Regions from separate parts of the Sinomonas sp. RB5 genome, predicted to be linked through region 2. Evidence: riboswitches for the same ligand, from Rfam matches in the RefSeq annotation. Region 2 holds a riboswitch; the other holds the start of a gene.
What was found. Region 2 has a riboswitch for S-adenosylmethionine ahead of ACVWWH_RS11515 (MFS transporter). Riboswitches for the same ligand answer to the same signal wherever they lie in the genome.
Positions count from the first base shown of each region.

Region 1 (4,671 bases), on a different contig from region 2:
GGTGCCCTCGAAGATCACCTGCGTGACGCCGTTGGAGAGCGGCCCGTAGATCTCGTACGTGTGCGCCGTGACCCAGGCGAGGTCCGCGGTGCACCAGTGCACGTCCGCGTCCCGCAGTGCCGGGTCGGGGTGGGAGAACAGGTACTCGTGGCTCCAGGACGCCTGGGTGAGGTAGCCGCCGGTCGTGTGGACCAGGCCCTTGGGCTTCCCCGTGGTGCCGGAGGTGTACATGATGAACAGCGGCGTCTCGGCCTCGAACGCCTCGGCCTCGTGGACCTCGGGCTGAGCGTCGACGAGCTCGTGCCACCACACGTCGCGGCCCGGCGTCCACGCGATCTCCGAGCCCGTCCGGCGGATCACCAGGACGTGGTCGACGGCGTTGTCCCCGCCGGCCGCTCCGCCGCGCACCGCGGCGTCGGCGTTCTCCTTCACCGGCACGGCCTTGCCGCGGCGGTACTGGCCGTCCGTGGTGACGAGCAGCTTGGCCCCCGTGTCCTCGACGCGGAAGCGCAGCGCCTCGGCCGAGAAGCCGCCGAACACGAGCGAGTGCACCGCGCCGATCCGGGCGCATGCGAGCGTGATGACCACGGTCTCGACCAGCACGGGCAGGTAGATCACCACGCGGTCGCCCTGGCCGATCCCGAGCGCGAGCAGGGCGTTCGCGGCCTGGGAGACCCGGCGCTGCAGGTCGGCGTACGTGACGGTGACGCGGTCGCCCGGCTCGCCCTCGAAGTGCAGGGCCACCTTGTCCCCGCGCCCGGCGGCGACGTGGCGGTCGGCGCAGTTCACGGCCGCGTTCAGGCGCCCACCTTCGAACCAGCGGATCACGGGCGGTGTGTCGGTGGAGGGGTCCGCGGGGATCCACGTGTGGGCGGCGTCCCACGGCTCGGCCCACGTCAGGCGCCGCGCGGCGTCCTCCCAGAAGGCGATCCGCTCGGGATCGAGCTGGCTGGTGGCGGTCGTGGGGGGTTCGAGGACAGACGTCATGGCTCTCTCTCCATCGGTTCTGGCGGTAGCACCTGTGGTTCTGCGCAGAGGGTGGTCCTGTGCAGAGGGCCATGGTTGCTGCGGCGTCACGGAGCCAGATCTCTCGGCCGCTCGGGATGGTCACCTCACTGTTGCGCGCCGGATGCAAACCGGCCAAAAAAGGCGTGCAGGGTCGCGTAACAAAGTTCAATGTGACCTTCTGTGTCCCAGGCCACGGCTGGACGGTGGACGCCTCGGAGACGCTTTTCGTAGGGTGGAAGGCAGGATCAAGAGTCCCGGTGCGAAGCTCTGGCTGGCCGGGCGGCAACCCTCTCCCGTAGTGGGGTGCCCCAGATGAGGATCCGGCCGCGGTGGCCATCCGCGGCAAGTACGGCGCCCGGAACCGCGGGCGTCCGGCCGTTTCGCTGGAGGACTCATGACTGCCACCCCGCTCGACCTCGTGACCGGTGCCGACCTGCGCCGGGCCATGGGGTGCTGGGCCACGGGGATCGCCGTCATCACCACCTCGGACGGCGGCACCCTCGCGGGCCTCGTGAGCAATTCGTTCACGTCGATCAGCCTGGATCCGGCGCTCGTCTCGTGGGCGGTGGACAAGTCGTCGAGCTCGTTTGCGACATGGATCAACACCGACAACTACGCCGTGCACATCCTCTCCGAGTCCCGGCGGGACCTCGTGCAGCGGTTCGCGGCGAAGGGGACGGACAAGTTCGCCGGGCTGGACTGGGAGCCCGGCGTGGTGGGCTCGCCCGTCGTGGCCCCCGACGTCCCGCGTGTTGAGTGTCGCCTCTGGCAGCGGGTGGACGCGGGGGACCACGTCATCCTGATCGGCGAGGTTGTCAGCATCTCGGGCCAGGACGACTTCCGCCCCCTCACCAACCACGTGTACTGGGCAAAGTAGACCTACTGGCGCACAGCCACGCTGCCGGGGCCCCGGCTCCGCCTCAACGGAGGGGGCCCCGGCATGCTCCGTGCGCCCGACGTAACTCTGGACCCGACGTACTCTGGAGGGGTGTCCCCTGACATGCTCGGGCCGCTGCGGAAGCGGCTCCGCCTGACGTTCGCCGGCGAGTCCGAGACCATCCCCGCGTGGGAGACGGCCCTCGAGGGCGGCGACGACGCGGGCTTCTTCCCGCCCGACTCCGCCGTCTGGGCGGTGCACGGCTCCATGTCCACGATCGCCGCCGGAATCCGCGCGCTCCTCACCCAGGCGCTCCACCCCGGCGTGCTGGCGGGGGTGGTGGACCACTCCAACTACCGCGCGGACCCCCTCGGCCGCCTGGCCGGGACCATCCGCTGGATCTTCACGGTCACCTACGGCGACACCGCGGCCGCCCGCGCGGCCTGCGCGTGGGTGCGCGGCGTGCACGTGCCGGTGACCGGCACCTACGTCTCGCCGGGCGGCGCGCACGAGCAGTACTCCGCGAACGATCCGGCCCTCGCCGAGTGGGTGCACATCGCGTTCACCGACGCGTTCCTGCGCAGCTACGAGGCCTTCCACGGCCCGGTTCCCGGCGGCGCCGACCGCTACGTGGCCGAGTGGGCCACGGCCGGCGAGCTCATGGGCGTCGCGGACCCGCCCCGCACCGAGGCTGACCTCGCGGAGCGCATCCGGGCGTACGACGCCGCGGGGCAGCTCTCCGGCGGCCCCCGCGTCGACGAGGTGGTCGCCTTCATCCGGCGCCCGCCGCTGGACCCGCTCCTCAAGCCCGGCTACGCGCTGCTCTTCGGCGCGGTCCTCGACACGCTTCCGCCACGGCATCTGGAGCTCCTGGGGCTCTCGCGTCCGCGGCTCGGGCCCGTGCCGCTGCCGCTGGCGGGGGCCGCGAAGGCGACGCTCGCCGTCATCGGCCGGGCGCTGGGCCCGATGGCGCCGAGCGAGGCCGCCGCCCGGCGCCGCCTGGCCCGCCTCGGCGCGCTCTGAGTCCCCGCCCGCCCCCTCGCCCTTCCCCGCCCCGACGCGGGGTCACCTCTCAGCCGACGCGGGGTCACCTCTCGACAGACCCGGGGTCACCTCTCGACAGACCCGGGGTCACCTCTCAGCCGACGCGGGGCCTAGGTACTGACATCCCTCCGTGAGTGAATGGGCGCATGTGGATTGCCTGGATCGAGTTCGACCTGCTCCTCGGCGATGTGCACTCCCTCAAGGAGAAACGCTCAGTGGTCCGGCCGATCGTCGCGGAGCTGCGCCGACGGTTCGACGTCTCGGCGGCCGAGGTCGGGGACATGGACCTGCACCGCCGCGCGCGCATCGGCGTCGGCATCGTCAGCGCGGACAGGGCTCACGCGGTGGAGGTGCTCGACGCCGTCGAACGCCTCGTCGCCGGCCGCCCGGAGGTCGAGCTGCTCAGCGCCCGCCGGCGCGAGGCCCGCAGCGACGACTGACCCGCCGCGACGGTGGATCAGCGCACGAACAGCAGGATCACGTGCAGCGCACTCAGCGCGACGCCCGCGACCGCCATCGCCGAGACCCGCGCCGCCCGCACCTTCGACCGGGCGAACGAGCCCCACGCGGCGAACGCGGAGCCGAGGAGGGGCCCTGCAGCGAGGAAGGCGCCGATCCAGGGCACGGCGCCCAGGGTCAGGGCCAGGATGCCGAAGCCGAGCGCCACCCCGCCCAGACCGGTCGCGAGCCGCGAGACGGGTTTGGGCGGCCTGCGCTCGCCCCCTCGCGGCTGCCCGGCGCTGGCGGGCGACGCCGGGCCCCCTCCCGCGCGGACGATCTCGCCGCGGCGGGTGCCGTCCGGCAGGAGGCCATCCAGCCCGCGGCCGGACGCGGCCGCACCGGGCTGGACCCCGTCGGGCCAGTAGGCGCTGGGGTCCCGGTAGGGATTCCGCCGAGGGGCATTGCCGGGGGTGGTCACCGTCCCATTATGGGCGGCCGGCCCCGTGCACGTCCTCAGGGTTCACCCTGAGCAGACCCCGGATCCGCGGGCACCCCCATATGCCCTGCGCTTCGGTCACAGCCCTGCGTTGAAGGCCGGGGCAATGACCGAAGCGCAGGGCATTTCCTCGCCGCGGAGGCCGCGGAGGCCGCGGAGGCCAGGGACATCCGGAGGGAGGGGCTCCTCAGAGCCCCCGGCAGAGGCGCACTCCTCCGGCGACGCTCCGTAGGCGTGCGTGAACTCGCGCGTGAGCTGGGCAGGGGGGATGCCGGAGCACGCCGCGAGGGCGAGGGCGGCGACGTCGAGCGGGAGCCGCCGGGCGCCGTCGTGCGCGGCCTCGGCGTCCCACAGGCGCTGCTGGTCCACCGCGGGGGCGCCCTCGCGCCGGCCCTCCGGGACCGGCGCCGGGCTGCAGGCCGGTCCCCACGCGGGATGGCACATCAGCGCAGCTCTTGGATGCGGACGAGGTTGCCCGCGGGGTCGCGGAAGGCGCAGTCCCGCAGGCCGTACGGCTGCAGGGTGGGCTCCTGCACCACCTCGGCGTCGGTGGCCTGGACCTTCTCGAACACCTCGTCGAGGTTGGGCGTGGCCAACAGGATCCAGCCGTAGGTGCCCTTGGCCATCATCTCCGAGATGGTGCGCCGCTCGTCCTCCGTGATCCCGGGATCCGTGGCCGGTGGGGCGAGGAGGATCGACGTGCTGGGCTGGCCGGCGGGGCCGACCGTGATCCAGCGCATGGTGCCCCGGCCCACGTCCTGGCGGACCTCGAAGCCGAGGGCGTCCCGGTAGAACGCGAGGGACG
Region 1 is NZ_JBSSGJ010000013.1:81,380-86,050, reverse strand. Features, by position in the region: gene acs (acetate--CoA ligase) at 1-987, opposite strand, end outside; SAM riboswitch class I at 995-1,110, opposite strand; SAM riboswitch class IV at 1,252-1,363, shown strand; gene ACVWWH_RS14895 (flavin reductase family protein) at 1,403-1,885, shown strand; gene ACVWWH_RS14890 (oxygenase MpaB family protein) at 2,009-2,908, shown strand; gene ACVWWH_RS14885 (DUF503 domain-containing protein) at 3,076-3,369, shown strand; gene ACVWWH_RS14880 (hypothetical protein) at 3,387-3,848, opposite strand; gene ACVWWH_RS14875 (hypothetical protein) at 3,945-4,310, opposite strand; gene ACVWWH_RS14870 (VOC family protein) at 4,310-4,671, opposite strand, start outside.
Region 1: another riboswitch for S-adenosylmethionine. It lies ahead of ACVWWH_RS14895 (flavin reductase family protein); the one in region 2 lies ahead of ACVWWH_RS11515 (MFS transporter).

Region 2 (4,671 bases):
GCCCTCAGCGGCACCACGGGCTCCGCAGCGACGGGAACGTACGCGAACTCGATCCCGTACGGCCACTCCTCGAGCCTGTTCGACGTGACGAGCGGCTCGAACGGCACGTGCCCCACGTCCCAGTGGTGCACCGCCGGCGCAGGGTGGGACGGCCCCACGGGCCTCGGCACGCCGAACGGGGTGGGCGGCTTCTAGCCACCTGCGCTGAGGGGTCGTGTCCCTGCCGATCGCGGCAGGGACACGACCCCTCAGCTGTCGGGGCCGGCTGGCTCAGGCGGGCTGCTCAGGCGGTCGCGGGGACGACGCCGGCCACGCGCCGTGCCGGGTGGTCGGCGGCGAGGCGCGGGCCGGCTCCCAGGACGGTCCCCCGGAACGTCGCTCCGGGGGCAGCCTCGGCGAGGAGCCCGCGACGGCGCAGCTCGGGCGAGACGAGCCGGGCGAACTCGAGCAGGTCTGCCGGCCGCACGGCCGAGGTCAGGTTGAACCCGTCCACGCCGCCTTCATCGGCGAAGCGCTCGAGCTCGTCCACGACCGTGGCCGGCGAGCCGACGATCACCGGCCCTCGGCCGCCGATCGAGACGAACTTCGCGACCTCGCGCAGCGTCCACGTCCGCTCCGGGTCCAGGAGCGTGAACTGGGCGAGGGCGGACTGGTTGGCCTCGCTCCTGATGTACGTCAGCGGCGCGTCCTGGTCCAGCCCTGAGAGGTCCACGCCCGTCCAGCCGGCGAACAGCGCGAGCGCGGCGTCGGTGTCCACGTAGGACTCGTACTCGGCGAGCTTCGCGGCGGCGGCCTCGTCCGTCTCGGCCACGATCACGGTCGCGAGGTTGAACGCCTTCACGGAGTCCGGCGCGCGGCCGGCGGCGGCGAGTTCCGCCCTGAGCCCGTCGGTGAACTTCTTCGCCTGCGCGGGCGTGGAGCTGGAGAAGAACACGGCCTCGGCATGCTTCGCGGCGAAGGCCTTGCCGCGGGCCGAGGCGCCGGCCTGGAAGAGCAGGGGGGTCCGCTGCGGGGAGGGTCCGACCAAGGCGGGGCCGGGCACCCGGTAGGCGTCGCCGTCGTGCGCGATCCCGCGGACCCCGGCGGGGTCCGCGAAGAGGTTCGCGGCGGCGTCGGCGACCAGCGCGCCGTCGTCCACCGAGCCCTCCCACAGCTTGTAGACCACGTCCATGAATTCCTCGGCGCGATCGTAGCGCTCATCGTGCGGCACCTGGGTGTCGAGGCCGAGGTTCCGCGCGGCCGACTCCTGGTAGGAGGTGACGATGTTCCACGCGAGCCGGCCGCCCGTGAGGTGGTCCAGCGTGCCGAACCGGCGGGCCAGGAGGTAGGGGTGGTCGTAGGTGACGGAGGCGGTGACGCCGAAGCCGAGCCGCTCGGTGGCCGCCGCGAGGGCGGACACGATCAGCAGCGGGTCGAGGGCCGGGTACTGGACCCCGCCGCGGACGGCCGCGTCGGCGCTGCCGCCGTAGACGTCGTACTGGCCGAGCACGTCCGCGAAGAAGATCCCGTGGAAGCCGCCGTCCTCGAGGGCCTTGGCGAGCCCGGTCCAGTAGCCCAGCTCCGCGAAGCGGTGGGCCTGCGAGTCGGGGTGTCGCCACAGGCCCGGCGACTGGTGCACCGGCACGAGCATCTCGAACGCGTTCAGCAGCAGGGGCTTGGTCACGGGGTTCCTTCCGGATTCGGGTTCCGTGGGCGGGGACTTGGGGGGGGCGGACGACGGCGGGCGGCGCCTCAGGCGCCCGCTCCGCCCTCCGCGGTGGCCGGCTGGGCGGCGCGGAGGCCGACCGGGTCCTTGGCGGCGAGGGCCGCCGCCGTGGTGAGGACGCCGAGCACGGCGAACCAGCCGCACACGAGCCACGGCGCCCCGCCCCCGGCCTGGAGCAGGGCCGCGGCGACGAGCGGGGTGACCGCCGCGGAGAGCACGGTGCCGACCTGGTAGCCGAACGAGACTCCCGAATAGCGCAGCTCGGTGGGGAACTGCTCGGCGAACCAAGCGGCCTGGGGGCCGTAGATCGCGTCATGGAGGATGTTCATCCCGACGAGGAGCACGAGCGGGAGGAAGGCCAGGCTTCCATGGTCGAGGAACCAGAAGAACGGCCAGATGAGCACCACCACGCCCACGGAGGCCGCGACGGCGATGCGCCGGCGCCCGATCCGGTCGGAGAGCCAGCCCCAGAACGGACCCGAGAGCAGCCCGATGGCGGAGACGATGAGGATCGCGGCCAGGCCCGAGGTGGTGTCGTGGCGGCGGTCCTTGAGGTACCCGAGGATGTACACGGTCATGAGCGTGTAGATGGCGGGCTGGACGAGCCGCATGCCGATGGTCACGAGGATTCCGCGCGGGTGCTCGCGCAGCACGCGCGCCACGGGCCGGGCCACGGTGCGCGCGGCATCCTTGACCGCCGTGAACTCCTCTGCGTCGGTCACGCCCAGGCGGATCCACAGGCCGATCAGGACGAGGACGCCGGAGAGGAGGAACGGCAGCCGCCACCCGAACGACTGGAACTGCTCAGGGGTGAGGAACCCCTGCGTGAGCGCGTACGCGCCGGTGGCCAGGAGCATGCCGGCCGCCGAGCCCACCTGCGTGAACGAGCCGAAGAGTCCGCGCCGGCCGGCCGGGGCGTGCTCGACGGAGAGCAGCGCGGAGCCGCCCCACTCGGCGCCGGCGGAGAGGCCCTGGATGAGCCGGAGTCCCACGAGTCCCACCACGGCGAGGATGCCGATGGAGGCATAGTTCGGCAGGACGCCGATGAGGGTGGAGGCGATGCCCATGGTCAGCAGGGAGGCCACGAGCAGGGCCTTGCGGCCGATCCGGTCCCCGAGGTGGCCGGAGATGACGCCGCCGAGGGGCCGCGCGATGAACCCGACCGCGTAGGTGGCGAACGAGGCCAGGACGCCCACGAGCGGGCTCGCGTCGGGGAAGAACTGCTTGTTGAACACGAGGGCCGAGGCCGTGCCGTAGAGGTAGAAGTCGTACCACTCGATGGTGGTGCCGACGAACGCCGAGGCGAGGATGCGGCGCTTGGCGCGCAGGGCGGTGCCGAGTCCCGGCTCGGTTCTCAGGAGGGTGGCCATACAGGTCCTCTTCGGGTCGCGGCGCGAGGCTCGCTCAGGCGCCATACTTACGGCGCCGGGGGCCCGCGCGCCGTCGAATCCTCACCTGGGGCACCCCACTACAGCCGGAGGGTTGCCGTCCGGCAAGCCAGGGCTTGATGCCGGAACTCTTGATTCTTCGCCCAGTCTGCCGGTGGGCGCCCCGCCTGACGAAACGCACCCGTCACGGAGGTTCACACTCGCCCCGCCCCGCCTCCTGAAGGTCAGCTCCTGAAGGTCACCTCCTGAAGGTCAGCTCCTGCGGGAGCGACCCGCTGGACCTGACTTCCAGGACGTGACTCTCAGGAGGTGACCTTCAGGAGGTGACTTCCAGACGGAGGGGGCTCAGTAGTCGGGGTTGCTCGGGATGATGAGCCCCGTCTCGTACCCGTACACGACCGCCTGCACCCGGTCGCGCAGGTGCAGCTTGGTCAGGATCCGGCGCACGTGGCTCTTCACGGTGGCCTCGGAGAGGAAGAACCGGTGCGCGATCTCCGCGTTGCTCAGGCCCTCGCAGATGGCCCGCAGGACCTCGAGCTCGCGCGGCGTCAGCTCCTTGAGCAGGGGGTCCGGGGCGGCGCCGCCGTTGCCCCGGGCGGGCGCGCCGGCGCTGCGGACGTAGGTCTCGAGGAGCCGCTGGGTCACGCGGGGACTCACGACGGCGTCCCCGCTGGCCACGAGCCGCACGGCCTGGACGAGTTCGGCGGGCGCCACATCCTTGAGCAGGAACGCCGAGGCGCCGGCCTGGAGGCCGGAGAACGCGTACTCGTCGAGATCGAAGGTGGTCAGGATGATGACCCGGGCAGGGCTGTGGGCGGCGGCGATGCGCCGTGTGGCCTCGATGCCGTCCATGACCGGCATCCGCACGTCCATGAGCACCACGTCGGGGCGCAGCGACTCGGTCAGCTTCACGGCCTCGGCGCCGTTGCCGGCCTCGCCGACCACCTCGATCCCGTCCTCGGACTCGAGGACGAGCCGGAAGCCCATCCGAAGCAGCGGCTGGTCGTCGACGAGCAGGAGCCTCAAGGGCCCCTCGCCGTGGTGGTGCTCCGTCTCGCTCATGCGTCCCCCTCCGCCCAGTGCTGCTCGTCCACCTGCAGCTCGGTCTCCACGACCCATCCTCCCCCGGCCCGCGGGCCCGCGCGGAGGGTGCCGCCGTAGAGGGCGGCCCGCTCACGCATCCCGGCGATGCCGCCGCCCGTCCCGAGGCGAGGCTGCGCGCCGTCGGCCGCCGCGCCGTCGTTCTCGATCCGGACCCGCACGGTGCTGCCCTCGCGTGCCAGCTCGACCTCGACGCGGGAGACCCCGCGCCCGTACCGGAGCGCGTTGGTCAGGGACTCCTGGACGATCCGGTAGACGGCGAGCTGGAAGGCGGGGTCCGCGGGCGGGGCGGCCCCGGTGAGTGTGAGGACGGCGGGCAGCCCCGCCGTCCGGAACCCGGCCACGAGCGACTGCAGGCTCTCGGTGCCGGGGGCGGGCGCGAGGCTCGCCTCCGATGCCGGCTCGCGGAGGACCCCGAGGACGCGGCGCATGTCCGCCAGGGCGGTGCGCCCGGTGCGGGACAGCTCGCCGAGGACC
Region 2 is NZ_JBSSGJ010000008.1:177,317-181,987, reverse strand. Features, by position in the region: gene ACVWWH_RS11525 (S53 family peptidase) at 1-195, shown strand, start outside; gene ACVWWH_RS11520 (LLM class flavin-dependent oxidoreductase) at 284-1,663, opposite strand; gene ACVWWH_RS11515 (MFS transporter) at 1,732-3,075, opposite strand; SAM riboswitch class IV at 3,114-3,230, opposite strand; gene ACVWWH_RS11510 (response regulator) at 3,439-4,155, opposite strand; gene ACVWWH_RS11505 (sensor histidine kinase) at 4,152-4,671, opposite strand, start outside.